Regions from separate parts of the Planococcus liqunii genome, predicted to be linked through region 3. Evidence: riboswitches for the same ligand, from Rfam matches in the RefSeq annotation. Region 3 holds a riboswitch; each other region holds the start of a gene.
The links. A riboswitch is a leader RNA that binds a small molecule or an ion and turns the genes downstream of it on or off. The one in region 3 is predicted to bind lysine.
Positions count from the first base shown of each region.

Region 1: linked by a shared signal. The riboswitch ahead of dapA (4-hydroxy-tetrahydrodipicolinate synthase) and the one ahead of QWY22_RS06330 (Na+/H+ antiporter NhaC family protein) in region 3 are both predicted to bind lysine.
Region 2: linked by a shared signal. The riboswitch ahead of QWY22_RS07575 (aspartate kinase) and the one ahead of QWY22_RS06330 (Na+/H+ antiporter NhaC family protein) in region 3 are both predicted to bind lysine.

Region 1 covers NZ_CP129238.1:3,535,514-3,538,793, forward strand. Annotated here, with positions in the region: gene ypfJ (KPN_02809 family neutral zinc metallopeptidase) at 1-603, opposite strand, end outside; gene QWY22_RS17465 (class I SAM-dependent methyltransferase) at 673-1,275, opposite strand; lysine riboswitch at 1,384-1,563, shown strand; gene dapA (4-hydroxy-tetrahydrodipicolinate synthase) at 1,688-2,569, shown strand; gene QWY22_RS17475 (STAS domain-containing protein) at 2,634-3,280, opposite strand, start outside.
Region 2 covers NZ_CP129238.1:1,497,107-1,500,386, forward strand. Annotated here, with positions in the region: gene uvrC (excinuclease ABC subunit UvrC) at 1-1,713, shown strand, start outside; lysine riboswitch at 1,751-1,926, shown strand; gene QWY22_RS07575 (aspartate kinase) at 2,052-3,266, shown strand.
Region 3 covers NZ_CP129238.1:1,264,274-1,267,553, forward strand. Annotated here, with positions in the region: gene QWY22_RS06325 (bifunctional metallophosphatase/5'-nucleotidase) at 1-1,121, shown strand, start outside; lysine riboswitch at 1,192-1,374, shown strand; gene QWY22_RS06330 (Na+/H+ antiporter NhaC family protein) at 1,486-3,063, shown strand; gene QWY22_RS06335 (sodium-dependent transporter) at 3,254-3,280, shown strand, end outside.

The DNA.
Region 1 (3,280 bases), 1.7 Mb from region 3:
ATCAGCCTGCAATTCAAGCTTAACCTGCAGTTTATTGTATTCCTCTTCGCTCAGCTGGTTCCGCAGCGGCTGGACTTGTTCCATAACACCCAGTAAATTCTGTACGTGGTGCCCGACTTCATGGGCAATGACATAGGCCATTGCAAAATCGCCCGGCGCCTGGAACTGCTGCTGTAATTCATCGTAGAAACTTAAGTCGATGTAGAGCTTTTGGTCACCTGGACAATAGAACGGACCGACTGCCGCCCCTGCGGTTCCACAAGCAGATTCCACGCTGCCATTAAAAAGGACCAATGTCGGTTCGGCATACTCCATGCCCTGCTTCGCAAAAACTTCTGCCCAGACATATTCCGTATCCGCCAGCACCACCGATACAAAATCGGCCAGTTCCTGCTCCTGCTCGGTTTCTACGTAAGGTTCATTCGACTGCGTGCCAGAACCGGCGCCATCCAGCAGAATGCCCGGGTCGCCTCCAAGAAACGCAAACAAAAGGACAATAAGCAAACCGCCGATGCCGCCGCCTGCTACCAGTTTCCCTCCGCCGCCTCCAGACCCTCTCCGGTCTTCGACGTTTCTGCTGCCTTGCCTGCCTCTCCACTTCATAAAAATTCGCTCCTCGCAAATACACTTTTCTTAAGCTTATACCCCAATTAGCGCAAGTTCTAATCCACTTCACGGAAGCCGGTAAATCAGGAAGCGTTCGCGGAGGTCGCGCTCCATGCCCGGAAGCGGGATTTCCGCCGTCTGTTCAAACAGCGTCCGGTGTTCCAAATAGTCTACGTAATCCTCCGACGGAAAAAACAGGATCAACTCGACCTGGCGCGGCGCCTCTTCCACCGAATTTAAAATATTGTTGACAGTAGACATAAAAATCTGGATCGAAAACGGATTAAAGAAATAAAACCGGTTGTCTCCCGGCGCAACGCCATAATCCTGTGCCAGGCAGCAGCAAAAATCAATCTTCCCTTTGGCCTGTCTGTACTTCTTCTCATAATGTGCACGGTTTTCCAATGCTTCTTCGTAAAAGGCTTCATCCATCTCGACGCCGGCCGACTCCACATCAAAGCGGTGATGTACATAGAAATTCAGCCGGCCTTTGCCGCAGCCAAAATCTACGAGCCGGTCTTCAGGCGCCAGTCTGTATTCGCCGAACAGAATGTCCAGCAGCGCATACGGCGTGGGCTCGTAGCGGTTGTGGTGCAGCGAACCCGGAAAGCCTGCTTGGCTCTTCGCGGTGCGGATGTTCAATCGTTCATCGCGTTGCTGCTCATTCACAGTGCTTCCCTCCATTTCAGTAAAAATAGTACGCCCTTCCCTTGCATTTGGAAAGGGAATTTGATAAAGTTTAGCTAATTCAATATTTTCTTGCTCCTGTAAACACGGAGTGAGGATAGAGGCGCAAAAACCATCAGTACACGAACCGAGGAGTAATGAGATCCTGTGACGTTCCTGGAAAGGGGGATTTGCCGAAGCGGTGAGGCACTCATGGTCGATTCCGCTGGTTCTGCATTAAACAAATGTAGGACTGTCATATAGGAAACTATATGGAGGGCTATCTGACGCACAGAAACGATGGATGAACATTGTTTCTATACGCAGCAACGATGCCTTCGTTGCTGCTTTTTTATTTTACATGCGGCTGGTCCATCACCTCTGATTCTAAAAAAAATGAGAAAAGGGTGGTATTATGAATTTCGGCCAAATTATTACAGCAATGGTGACGCCATTTGATGCAAACGGGGAAATCGACTTTCCAGCAACTAAAAACTTAGTGGAGCATTTGATCGCCAACGGATCAGATGGGCTGGTGGTGGCCGGCACAACCGGTGAATCGCCGACTCTTTCGACGGAAGAAAAAGTGCAGCTGTTCAAATTCGTCGTGGAAACAGCCAAAGGGCGCATTCCCATCATTGCCGGAACCGGATCAAACAACACGCGCGCATCCATCTCCCTGACCAAACAAGCGGAAGACGTCGGCGTCGACGCCATTATGCTGGTAACGCCGTATTACAATAAACCTTCACAGGAAGGCATGTTCCAGCATTTCCGGGCCATTGCCGCATCAACACGCCTGCCGATCATGCTATACAACATCCCGGGGCGCAGCGTCGTCAACTTGTCCGTAGATACCGTTGTCCGCTTGTCGCAAATTGACAACATCGTCTCCATCAAAGAAGCGAGCGGCAACTTGGACGCCGCGGCTGAAATCATTGAACGCACCGACGATTCCTTCACGCTTTACAGCGGAGACGACAGCTTGACCTTGCCGATTCTTTCGATTGGAGGCAACGGCATCGTCTCAGTCGCGGCGCATATCATCGGAAACGAAATGAAAGACATGATCACGAACTTCCGAAACGGCAACAATACAGCGGCTGCAGCAGCACACCGCAGGCTTCTGCCGGTCATGAATGCCCTGTTTGCTGCACCAAACCCGGTGCCGGTAAAAACTGCCTTGAATTTGTCAGGCGTAGAAGTCGGCAACGTCCGCTTGCCGATGATTCCATTGAACGAATCTGAAACTCTGACATTGCGTCAGGTATTGTCGTCTGGCAGAGTCAATTCCTAATTGGATTCAATAAATGAAGAATAAGCAGAAAACCGCTGAAGCCAACGCTTCAGCGGTTTTTCTCTTACTTCATTTCAGTCAGTTTTTTAAATGCCTGTTTCAAGCTTCCACCCAGCGCCAGCTGATTGACGTCGATTCCGAGCTGGACCATGGTTTGGGCGATTTCCGGGCGGATGCCGGTCAAGACGGCTTTGACGCCGATCAGGTTCAAGGATTGCGTTAGCTTGATGATTTGCTCGGCAACCATTGAATCGACTTTAACGACACCCGACAAGTCGATGATGAGCACGGAAACCTGCAGGCGGCCAACAGCAAGCAGGGTTTTTTCGAGAATGTGCTGTGCGCGGTCCACTTCAATGGCTCCAACAATCGGCAAAATGGCAATTTGGTCATTCACCGGGACAACCGGTGATGACAACTCCAGGAATTCTTGCCGGGCAACTGCCAAATTCTTCTGATAGCTGTTGATATACGTTGAACTGTAAGAATGGGCAGCATGGTCCAGCAGGGAATGGAAAAACTCCATCACCTCAAACAGGATTTCCAATGGCATCTTTCTATGCAGGGCTTCTGTTTTAATGACCTTGCCGATATGCTTGCGGTACAAATGCGTCTCTGCCAAGGCACTATCAAGCGACATGCCTTCTTTCAAAAAATGATTCCCCGTAGCTTCCCCCCATGTGGAAATTTCCTTAAAGACCGTTTCGGGAT
Region 2 (3,280 bases), 230 kb from region 3:
ATTATCTATGTCGGCAAGGCAAAGGTGCTGAAAAACCGCGTGCGGTCGTATTTTACGGGAAGCCATGACGCCAAAACGCAGCGGTTGGTAGGGGAAATCGTGGATTTTGAATATATCGTCACCAATTCCGAAAAAGAAGCATTGATTTTGGAATTGAATTTGATCAAAAAGCATGATCCGAAATACAATATCATGCTGAAAGACGACAAAACCTATCCGTACTTGAAAATTACGGGTGAGCGCCATCCGAAGTTGATCATTACGCGCCAAGTTAAGCGCGATAAAGGCAAATACTTCGGACCTTATCCAAATGCCTACGCGGCAAGTGAAACGAAGAAATTGCTCGACCGGCTGTATCCGCTCCGGAAATGCCACACGATGCCGGACCGCGCCTGCCTTTATTACCATATGGGGCAGTGCCTGGCGCCGTGCATCAAACCGGTGGAAAAGGAAACATACCAGGAAATGATCGACGGCATTACGAAATTCCTGAACGGCGGATTCCGGGAAGTGAAAGAGCAGCTCGTCGAAAAAATGTCTGAGGCTTCCGAAAACCTGGAGTTTGAGCGGGCGAAGGAATACCGCGACCAAATCTCGCATATTGAAACGGTTATGGAAAAACAGAAAATGGCGATGAACGATTTTACCAACCGCGATGTATTTGCCTATGCAGTCGACAAAGGCTGGATGTGCGTGCAGGTGTTTTTCGTGCGCCAAGGCAAACTGATCGAACGGGACGTTTCGCTGTTTCCGCTGTACCGCGACCCGCAGGACGAATTCATGACGTACCTCGGGCAATTCTACGAGCAGTCGCACCATATGAAACCGAACGAAGTGCTGGTGCCGGAAGGCGTCGATGCGGACCTGGTGCGCGAATGGCTTGATATCCGGGTGCTGGTGCCGCAGCGCGGCAAGAAAAAAGACTTGGTGGAACTGGCGAAGAAAAATGCCGACATTGCCATCAAGGAAAAGTTCGGGCTGTTGGAGCGCCAAGAAGAGCGGACGGTCGGAGCTTGCTTGGAGCTTGGCGAAGCGATGAATATCGCCACTCCACTCCGCATTGAAGCATTCGATAACTCGCATATTCAGGGAGCCGACGCCGTATCCGCGATGATCACATTTATCGACGGCAAGCCATCGAAAAAAGACTACCGCAAATACAAAACCCGCAATGCGTCAAAACCGGATGATTATGCCGCTATGCGGGAAGTGATTCGGCGCCGCTATTCGCGTGTGTTGAAAGACGGCCTGCCTTTGCCGGATTTGATTGTCATTGACGGCGGGAAAGGGCAAATGGAGTCCGCACGTGAAATCTTGGAAGACGAACTGGGCTTGTCGATTCCGATCGCCGGCCTGGCAAAAGACGCCAAGCACCAGACGTCCCAGCTGCTTTACGGAGATCCGATTGAAGTGGTGCCGCTGAAGCGTACGAGTGAAGCGTTTTATCTATTGCAGCGCATCCAGGACGAAGTTCACCGGTTCGTCATCACGTTCCACCGCCAGCTGCGCGGGAAGAATTCGATCCAGTCGGCCCTCGATAACTTGGAAGGCGTCGGGCCAAAACGCAAACAGCAGCTGCTGAAGCATTTCGGTTCCGTCAAGAAAATCAAAGAAGCGACAGTAGATGAGTTGAAGGAAGCGGGCATGCCGCTAAGCCTTGCGACATCCATCCAGCAGCATTTTGCCCAGCAGGCATTGCCAAGCGAGCAATAACATGCTATCGTAAAAACATAATTGAATCACTTGGAAAAGTGATGATAGAGGCGCGAACGTCAATAGTATCCATTCGGAGATTTGCAAAATCTGTGAGGTTTGGAAAAAGGGGCGGTCGCCGAAGTGTGCGGAGTGGTTGCAAACCCGTGTGCTGGTTCGGCATTTAAGAAGTGCCGGGCTGTCAGAGTCAATCTCTGGAGGGCTATCTCACATGGACGTTTTTCGTATTCGTACATGATAAAAGAGGTAGTTTGCTGCAGGCGCAGCGAGCTGCCTTTTTTTATTGCCAAACTTGGCATGCTGAGAGCCACATCTTAAAAATGTGGGAGTGAATGGACATGAAAACAGTCGTAATGAAATTTGGCGGGACTTCTGTGGCAACACCGGAAAAAATCATCGGTGTCGCCAAACGGGCAATCCGGGAAAAAGAAAAAGGCCATCGGGTCGTGATTGTTGTGTCCGCAATGGGCAAAACGACTGATACACTGCTAGCATTGGCAGGAGAGATATCAGCGGAGCCGTCAAAACGGGAAATGGACATGCTGCTCGCTACTGGCGAACAAGTGACCATTTCACTGTTGGCGATGGCGTTTAAATCGTTGGGCCATGAAGCGCTGTCGTTTACCGGCTGGCAAGCAGGCATTGAAACGGAATCTGTTCCGCGCAACGCCCGCATTGAAACCATCCACACCGAGCGGCTGGAACGGGTGCTTGATAACGGCTATATTTGTGTGGTTGCCGGATTCCAGGGAGTGGACCGGATCGGCAACATTACGACGCTTGGCCGCGGCGGTTCTGATACGACTGCTGTGGCGCTCGCTGCCGCACTTGGTGCAGACAAATGCGAGATTTATACCGATGTGGACGGTGTGTACACGTCCGATCCGCGTTCCGTGACCGGCGCACGCAAACTTGAGCAGATCTCGTATGACGAAATGCTTGAACTTGCCAATCTGGGTGCAGGCGTCCTGCATCCGCGTGCTGTAGAATTTGCGAAAAACAATAAAGTCCCGTTATCCGTCCGAGCCAGCTATTCGGACGAACCGGGCACAATCATACAAGAGGTGATCACTGTGGAGAAAAACTTAATCGTTCGCGGCGTTGCATTTGAACCGGGCATTGCACGGGTAACCGTTTCGTATAAAAAACCGTTCAATGGTTCACTGGCCAATATTTTTACGAAGCTGGCCGAACACCACATTGATGTGGACATCATTGTGCAAAGCATCACGGACGAATTTCCGCCGTCGGTGTCTTTCTCCATCAAAGAAGAAAGCCTCGAAGAAACAAAACGCGTACTGAACGAATTCCAGGAAGACATCCGCTTCTCAGCGGCGAATTACGAAGTCGGCTTATCAAAAGTTTCCATTGTCGGTTCCGGCATGGTTTCCAATCCTGGCGTGGCGGCGCAAATGTTCGACATTCTCCGAGTCCAGGGCATTCCAGTCAAAATGGTCAGTACGTCGGAAATTAAAATTTCCGTCGTCGTACCGGGAACGGATATGAAAGAAGCCGCCAATGCGCTGCACGATGCATTCGGCTTATCGGAATAAGCGAATAGAGGGAA
Region 3 (3,280 bases):
ATGCGGTAACCATCGGCAATAATGAGGGCATTACGCTGTCCAAAGAAGAATTGGACGAATTATATGTACAAGCTGATTTTGACGTGATTGTCGCTAATTTGCATGAGCCGAACGGCGACCGTCCCGAATGGGCAAAACCGCACCGGCTGATCGAAACAAAAAGCGGGTATACCATTGGTCTCGTCGGCGCTACGGCCGAATTCACCCCGTTCTATAAACGCCTCGGCTGGACGATTTCAGACGCTAAAAACGCCATTATAGAGGCTGTAGAGGCTATTAAAGGAGAGGCAGACCTGATTATCTGCCTATCGCATTTGGGCGTCAAGGAAGACGAATATTTAGCGGAATTATGCCCGGACATTGACGTGATTCTAGGAGCCCATACACACCATATTTTTCATGAAGGAAAATTAATCGGCAATACTTTGCTCGGTGCCGCTGGAAAATTTGGCATGTACATTGGCCATGTCACCATCGAGCCCTTTCTCCAGGAGAAAAAAGCGCAATTGATTGAAACCGCGACGCTGCAAAACAGCGACGACACATTCAACGAGCTGCTGATTGAACAAGGCAAAGCGCAATTGGATGAGCCGATTTTTTATAATGAGAAAGAGTTGAAGGCGGAATGGTTCAAAGACTCCGCACTTGCTGAATTGTTTGGCGAAGCCTTGCTGGAATTTTCAGGTGCTCCTTGTGCGTTATTTAATGCCGGGTTGTTTATGGAAGACATGCCGATCGGAAAAGCAACCCGCTACGACTTCCATAAAATGCTGCCGCATCCGATTAATCCGTGTTTGATCGAGCTGACCGGGGCAGAGCTGAAAGAAATTTATATGCAGTCCTTAAATGCAGAGTGGCCGCATATTGAATTGAAAGGGATGGGGTTCCGGGGAGCAGTGGTCGGCAAAATGATCCGGGTGGGCCTGGAGTTGAGAAATCATCAGCTGTTTGTCGGCGGAAAACCGGCAGCCCACGACGAAACCTTCGAACTGATTACATTGGATATGTTTACGTTCGGCTACTTTTTCCCATCGCTGAAGCGCGCTCCGAAAAAGTATTTTATGCCCGAATTCCTGCGGGACGTTTTCAGCCAGTATTTCCGGAGCAAAGCCATCCGTTGAAAGAAAATTCGCACTTAATATACATTTGATTTTGTAAATTGTATGGGCTATGCTTACTATGAAATAAATATTGATGGGTAGAGGCTGCAAAACTTATAAGTACGATGTGCGAGTGTGACAACGTTGAACACATCCAAAAGGAAGTTTTGCCGAAGTTCTTTTTTTGCTGTCACTGAAAAAAGAGCTGGGGGTATTCTGAACAAGAATGCCACTGTCGTTTATGTTTTAACATAGGCGAAGAGCTACAGGGTTGTTTGGTGTTTGAACGCACAGACGAATTGTAGAGGGCTGACTGTATCCATTGGGAGACAGTGAGTTCTTTTTTCTTTCTCTTCCATTCTAAAAAACAGGAGGAATCTGTAACATGGAAAACACTTTTTTTTCGATCTTGCCGCCAATCATTGCGATTGTCATGGTGCTGCTGACTCGCCGCGTGCTTTTATCGCTCGGCGCGGGAATTGTGGCGGGTGCTTTGATTTTAACATCGTTTGCGCCGCTGGAAGCATTGCGGGAAGTTTATAATTCATTTGCCATTACGTTCTGGGACGAAGGCTTTAACGCTTATAACGTCTTCATCATTCTGTTCCTGCTCTTGCTCGGAATCATCACTGCGTTCGTCAGTTTGTCCGGCGGAAGCCATGCTTTTGCAGAGTGGGCAGCTACACGCATCAAGAGCCGCCGAGGCGCTAAAATTCTTACAGTAATGCTTGGCATGGTTATATTTATCGATGATTACTTTAATGCCTTGGCAGTTGGACAAGTGGCGCGTCCAATTACGGACCGCTATAAAGTATCCCGTGCTAAACTGGCATACTTCATCGATTCTACCGCTGCACCGGTCTGTGTCATTTCACCGGTATCCAGCTGGGGAGCAGCAATTATCGGGATTGTAGCAACAATTTTAGCGGGCCAAAGCTATGTACAGATGTCTGCTCTCCAAGCTTTCGTATGGATGGCGCCGATGAACTTTTACGTCATAGCCACCTTGGCCATTGTCTTTTTCATTGCCATTCGCGACGTGGATTTTGGTGCGATGAGAAAACACGAAATCCGTGCCATCGAAACAGGTGAATTATATGATGCCAATAAAACAATTCCAGGTGAAATGAAGGAAGATTTCCCGACGCATTCCCATGGCCATGTCATGGATTTATTGCTGCCAATCATCTTGCTGATTGCCGGAACTGTCGGTTCTATGCTGTACACAGGTTACCAGAATGCTGGACAAATTTTTGATATCTGGTTAATTTTCGAAAACACCGACGTACCAACTTCCTTACTGGTAGGAGGGCTGCTCGGAGCGGTTTCTTCTATTCTGTTGTACGTGAGACAATTTAAAAAGAACAAAACGGCCAATGCGACATGGATGTTTAAAGGGATTGCTGAAGGCATTAAGTCCATGTCCGGAGCGGTGTTCATTTTAATCTTTGCCTGGTCGTTGAGCTACTTGATCGATGCCCTTCAAACCGGCTTGTATTTGGCAGACCTTGTCACTGCATGGAACTTGCCGACAGCAGTTTTGCCGGTATTGTTATATGTACTTGCAGGGTTTATGGCATTTTCAACAGGAACTTCATGGGGGTCGTTCGGAATATTGCTTCCGATCGCAGGAAATATTATGGCTCAGGCGGCGCCTGAACTTTTGTTGCCGGCATTGGCAGCAGTATTGGCAGGAGCCGTATTCGGCGACCATTGCTCACCTATTTCGGATACCACGATTTTGTCGTCGACGGGAGCGGGGAGCAACCATATGGATCACGTCTTAACGCAATTGCCTTATGCATTGACCGCTGCTGCGATTGGCGCGGTAGGGTATATTGTCATAGGGTTTACCGGTTCGCTTTGGCTGGCACTAGCATCCGTTATTGTTATTTTAGTGATATTGTTTGTAATCTGGTCTAAGCAGGGTTCTTTAGTTGGAAAACAAGTAAATACTCAATAATAAAAAAGCAGAGATTTAAAATCTCTGCTTTTTTATTATTATTTTAATAGTTTTCTTTTGGAATCTTTTAATTTGTCTTTACTTTAATTGCCCTCATAGTTATACTATTTTTAGATTATCAAATAATCTGAAAATAAACAAACTTCCTATTTTTCTGTAATAAAAATGGGAGCACAAAGGGGGAACAAAAATGGAACGTTCGCAATGGGGTACGCGA